DNA from 2 places in the Moritella sp. 36 genome. Region 1 is predicted to be linked to the other one. Evidence: predicted binding sites of a transcription regulator. Region 1 holds the regulator's gene; the other holds the start of a gene.

Region 1 (3,198 bases):
CAAGAAGCGTCTATTTTTCGTCGTTTATCGGTAACGAAAAATATCATGGCAATCTTAGAGTTACGAACTGAACTCACGCGTTTCGAACGTGAAGAAAAGTTAGAAGAATTATTAGAAGAGTTCCATATCACCCATATTCGCGATAGTTTAGGCATGAGCTTATCGGGTGGTGAACGCCGCCGTGTTGAGATTGCCCGCGCGCTTGCGGCAGATCCAAAGTTTATTTTATTAGATGAACCTTTTGCTGGCGTTGATCCAATCTCGGTAGGTGATATTAAAAAAATTATTCAACATCTGCGCGATCGTGGTTTAGGGGTATTAATTACCGACCATAACGTACGTGAGACACTCGATGTATGTGAACACTCTTATATTGTGAGCCATGGACATTTGATCGCATCTGGTACTTCTGAAGAGATTTTATCCAACGAAAAAGTGAAAGAAGTATACCTTGGTGATCAATTCCGACTATAGTTTGATATTGATACGTTACCGCATTTAAGGAAGAGAGAGTAGTCGTTAGATGAAGCCATCATTACAACTTCGTATGAGTCAATCTCTGGCAATGACGCCACAGTTGCAACAAGCGATTCGATTATTACAATTATCGACCTTGGAGTTACAACAAGAGATTCAAGAAGCATTAGACAGTAATCCGCTACTGGAACAAGAAGATCCCAACACAGCTCAAGCAAACGATACAGAAAGTAGTGATGAGCATAATCCAAATAATAACGACGCAGTTACCGATGCCAGCCAAATAGAAGTTAGTGATGCGCTCGCCAGTGAAGCCATGCCAGATGAATTGCCTAATGACAGTAATTGGGATGATGTCTATACCCCTCAAATACAGACTCACAGCAGTGCGGGTAGCAGTATTGATGGTTTAGACCAAGTCTATCAAGGTGAGACCAGCGAAGGCTTATACGAGCATCTCATGTGGCAAATGGAATTAACCCCATTTTCTGACACTGATCGTGCTATTGCCGTTGCGATTATTGATGGCATTGATGATCATGGCTACCTTAATCAGACTTGTGAAGACATCCTGTCTAGCGTCAATAACGGTCACCAAGAACTTAGCGACAGTAGTAAAGAAAATAGTGAAGAGCAAGTTGAATTAGACGAAATAGAAGCAGTATTAAAGCGTATTCAACATTTCGATCCCATCGGCGTTGCAGCGCGTTCATTACAAGAATGTTTATTGATCCAACTCCAGCATTTACCTAAAAACACACCTTGGTTAACAGAATGTCAGCAAATAATTCAGTCTCACATGGATTTATTAGGCAATCGCGACTACCGTCAATTAAGCCGTAAGACAAAATTAAAAGAACCACAGCTTAAAGAGATCATGCAATTAATTCAGAGTCTAGAACCCAGACCTGGCAATGTTATCGATCAGACTGAAGGGCTTTATGTAATTCCCGATGTTTTAGTAAAGAAAAAAAATAATCAGTGGGTAGTCGAGTTAAATCCTGACATTGTGCCAAGATTAAAAGTGAACAATGAATATTCAAACTTGTCGACAAGCAATCGTAGTAGCAGCGATGGGCAGTTTATTCGAACGCATGTACAAGAAGCTAAATGGTTTATTAAAAGCTTAGATAGCCGTAATGAAACCTTACTAAAAGTAACTAAAAGTATTGTTCAACGACAAATTGATTTTTTTGAGTATGGCGATGAAGCCATGAAACCTATGGTTTTAAATGATATTGCCGAAGAAGTGGAAATGCACGAGTCAACCATTTCACGGGTAACAACGCAGAAGTTTATGCATACACCACGCGGTATTTTTGAACTTAAGTTTTTCTTTTCAAGCCATGTAAGTACTGACAATGGCGGAGAATGTTCATCAACCGCTATTCGAGCATTAATAAAAAAATTGGTCGCGGCAGAAAATGTCATTAAACCATTAAGTGACAGCAAGATTGCTGATTTACTTGCTGATCAAGGTATCAAAGTGGCTAGACGTACGATTGCAAAATATCGGGAGGCACTAAGTATACCACCGTCTAATCAGCGTAAAAGCCTATTATAAGGCTAATCCAACCTTCATAGGGGAGACATATATGCAAATTAATTTAACCGGTAGACATGTAAACATTACAGACTCACTGAAAGATTATGTTGATAGCAAGTTTTCCAAATTAGAACGGCATTTTGATCATATAAACAATATCCATGTGATTTTAAATGTCGAAAAATTACTTCAAATTGCAGAAGCAAAAATACATTTAAATGGGGGGGAGATCTTTGCCGTGCATGAACACAATGACATGTATGCCGCAATTGATGGCTTACTGGATAAGCTCGATCGCCAAGTGATTAAGCATAAAGAGAAGTTGATTCGTCATTAATTTTAATCTCGCCACAGATAACCTAAAGGAAAACCACTTTTTCCTTTAGGTATTAATGCTTCTGACATAATTAAAACATATCATATCCAAATCAATTGCGGGATAATGAACCCATTATTTTATATCGCTGTGAGGATAAAAGATGAAATTAATAATAGTCAGCGGCCAGTCAGGATCTGGTAAATCAATTGCATTACGCGTGCTTGAAGATCTAGGCTACTATTGCGTAGATAACCTACCAGTAAAATTACTACCACAACTGCTAAAAACCTTAAATGACCAAACCGAAAAAGTGGCAGTGAGTATTGATGTCCGTAATTTACCGACAGAAAAAAAAGAATTAAACGACATAATTACAGAGTTAAGAACGAGCACCGATCTGACTAGTTTATTTCTTGATACTAACCAGTCAGTCCTTATCAAACGTTATAGTGAAACCAGACGCCTTCATCCGTTAACAAAAGATGAGCTATCTCTATCACAAGCGATTGAAATAGAAAAAAAACGATTAAGCCCTTTAGCGTTACTTGCTGATTTAAAAATCGATACTACTGAACTCAATATTCATGAACTCAGTGAACAGATTAAAGAACGTATTTTAGGAAAGAAAAACAACCAACTTGTCTTAGTATTTCAATCATTTGGTTTTAAACATGGCCTACCTATGGATGCCGATTATGTATTTGATGTCCGTTTTCTACCAAACCCCCATTGGATCCCAGAATTAAAACCTTACACAGGTCTTGATGAACCCGTCATTAAATACCTGAGCCAACAGCCTGATGTAATGAGCTTTTCACAACAGATTGAAAACTTACTCACGACTTGGTTGCCAATG
Region 2 (3,198 bases), 770 kb from region 1:
GGCAATAGCACCACTTTTTTGTTCACCCATATCGAGCACTTTAACAACTTCACCAACTTGATTGGCAATTTGTAAACGCAAATTTGGTGCGCTCTGTGGTAATTCAATACGACCAGATACATCCTCACCTCCAGACAAAAATGCTGACGATGCAGGGGCCAATACTTTAGTACCGACCAGACTCGATGCCTGCAGCGCTTGGTTTGAGCTCATGATCGTATTTAGCTGCTCAAACTTGCTATCCATATTAGAAATACCATCAGCAGTAGTAAATGACGCCATTTGCGCCACCATGTCTGAGTTTTCTACCGGTTTGAACGGATCTTGATAAGCCAATTCTTGTGTAAGTAACGAGAAAAAGTCTTCTTGACCTAGCTCTTTGCGGGTAGTTTCTGCCGCTTGCTCTGCCGCATCTTTTTTTTCTGCTTTAAACTGACTGCTGAAGTCAGCTATATTATTACTGTTATTAATTGTCGTCACAGCCAAATACCCTCTATTAACCTTGACCTAACGTTAATGTCTTATTCAACATTTGTTTAGCAGAATCAGCTATTTGCACGTTAGTTTGGTATGAACGAGATGCGCTAATCATGTTTGCCATCTCTTCCATTACGTTTACATTCGGACGATATACATAGCCATTTTCGTCAGCTAATGGATGATTTGGATTAAATTCATTAACTAATGGCGCATCACTTTCTACAATCCCTGCAACATTCACGCCAACTGCTTCATTTTGCGCAGCATTAGCTTGATCAAATTGTGCTTTGAAAATAGGATAACGCGCTTTATAGGTCTCACCGGCGCTACTACTCACACTATTCGCGTTAGCAAGGTTACTCGCGGTTGTATTTAAACGAACCGATTGTGCACTCATTGCCGAACCGGCAACGTCAAAGACTCGAAATAAACTCATAATTATTGTCCTTTAATTGCCTTGCGCATAGTTTGAATTTTACTGCTTAAAAATGACAGTGATGCCTGATATTCCATGCTGTTTTGCATAAAGCTAGCACGCTCAGTTTGTACATCAACTGTATTACCGTCACCAGTATCGGGTTGATTCGGAATTCTATATTGAAGATCAGACGCCATATCCCTGCCGCCTGATATATGACGTTCACTGGTTTTTGATAAGTTAAAACTGCTGCCCTGGGTCGCACTAGCAAGTGCATCCTTAAAGCTTAAGTCTTTCGCTTTAAACCCTGGCGTGTCTGCATTAGCAATATTACTGGCTAATACCTCTGCACGACGCTCTCTTACGCCAACAGAATATTGGTGTATACCCAATGCATTATCAAAATTAATAGCCATGAACGCCTCCTATAACATTTATATCGTAATCAATCGCAGGATAATTACGATGATACAAATGATGAAAGCAACATATGTGCCAAAATAGGTAATTAGAGATTCGCTTTATTTAACCCATAAATCAAAAAATAAATAATAACCTTAAAATCAGCACCTTAAGCTTATATTAAGGTGGTTTTTATGAACGTTATAATTTAAAGGCATGAGAGGAAATACAGGAGGCTATCTAAAGATAAACTGTTAAATCAATTTTTTGACGGTTTATGGCGATCAATTATAGCCAATAAACGAACATCCATGTTCAAGCCGTAACCGTTACAAATAAACTATTTTAACCTATAGACTATCCCTGGGTTACAACGGACCATTTCAAACTTATCCGTTAACCCAGTCAAGGATTCTGATGCGCCTAAGAAGAGGTACCCACCCGGCTTTAATGATCCTGCAAATTGATTAAGGATCTGACTTTTAATCTTTGGGGAAAAGTAAATCAGTACATTACGACAAAAAATAATATCGAACTTACCGAGCAAAGCATAGCTTTCCAATAAATTGATTTCACGAAATGTCGTTAACTGCTGCACGTCACGATTCACCTGCATTTTATCATCAGGTAGTGTCGTGAAAAACTGACGCTTACGTTCAGGAGACAGGCCCCTGCCAAGAGCCAAGCGATCATAAACACCATCTTTACAATGCTTAATCATAGTTGGGGATATATCCGTACCGACAATTTGTACATTAGGCTTCACTAAACGCTTAATCTTTTCTTGCGTTTCAATCGCAGACATTGCTATTGAAAACGGTTCTTGTCCAGATGAAGAGGCGGCAGACCAGATCTTAATTGGCTGACCTTTATTCATAAATTCAGGTAAGATCTGAGCCTGTAAATACTCAAACGGGTAAACATCACGAAACCACAACGTTTCATTAGTGGTCATCGCATCAATAACATCATTACGTAAATCACGCGCTAACATAGTCATCGATTTTTGTACTAGCTCAGTTAAACTCGTCATTTTATGCTTTGCCAATAGTGGCAATAAGCGACTTTTAACTAAATATTGTTTATTTTGCCCTAATACAATACCACACTGAATTTCAAGAAATTCACTAAAACGGGTATAAACTTCATTTGACAATGTTTGCACTATTTTTTACTCAACTTTCTATATGAAAATACATTTATTCAATACAACTATTCCCTAGCTAGGGTCTGCTGCTTTTAATGCTTTTAAAACCGCACCCGCAAGTTCATCGGGATTAAATTTTGCGATAAAATCGTTTGCGCCAACTTTAGTTACCATCGCCTGATTAAACACACCACTTAACGACGTATGTAAAATAATATATAAACCATTCAATGATTGATCATTTCTCACTTCTGCAGTGAGTGTATAACCATCCATTTCTGGCATCTCAATATCTGAGATCATCAACGCGATTTGGTCGGTAATTGGGCCATTGGCAGCCATTTCACGAAGTTTATTTAATCCGTCTCGACCATCTTTAGCTAATACTATCTTAAAGCCAAGGTCAGAGACTGCTTTCTTAATCTGATTACGTGCAACACTTGAATCATCTACAACAAGAATCACTTTCTCTATTTCTTTCGTATCTATTTGTGTTGCCGTTTCAAGTATTCCTTCACTAACTTCCATTTTCACCGGCGCCACTTCATGCAGGATTTTCTCCACATCTAAGACTTCAACAAGTTCTTTATCAACTTCTGTCACAGCCGTTAAATAGCTAAATCGACCAGTACCTTTTGGCGGGGGTAAAATAGCTTCCCAGTTAATGTTGATAATACGTTCAACGCTCGAGACTAAAAAGCCCTGTACTGAACGATTATATTCAGAAATAATGATGAATGCCTTACTTAGA

What was found. Region 1 encodes sigma-54, which starts transcription at its own class of promoters, with help from an activator protein. Its sites were predicted from a motif close to GTTGGCACGNNNNTNGNNT; they were not measured.
Region 2: a site for sigma-54 is predicted at 1,380-1,398, ahead of flgB (flagellar basal body rod protein FlgB). Genes of this name have one in related genera too.

What each region holds. Positions count from the first base shown of each region.
Region 1 covers NZ_CP056120.1:235,908-239,105, reverse strand. The annotation lists gene lptB (LPS export ABC transporter ATP-binding protein) at 1-474, shown strand, start outside; gene HWV03_RS01090 (RNA polymerase factor sigma-54) at 524-2,041, shown strand; gene hpf (ribosome hibernation promoting factor) at 2,073-2,360, shown strand; gene rapZ (RNase adapter RapZ) at 2,503-3,198, shown strand, end outside.
Region 2 covers NZ_CP056120.1:1,006,926-1,010,123, reverse strand. The annotation lists gene HWV03_RS04630 (flagellar hook assembly protein FlgD) at 1-480, opposite strand, end outside; gene flgC (flagellar basal body rod protein FlgC) at 497-916, opposite strand; gene flgB (flagellar basal body rod protein FlgB) at 919-1,314, opposite strand; gene HWV03_RS04615 (CheR family methyltransferase) at 1,641-2,465, opposite strand; gene HWV03_RS04610 (chemotaxis protein CheV) at 2,520-3,198, opposite strand, start outside.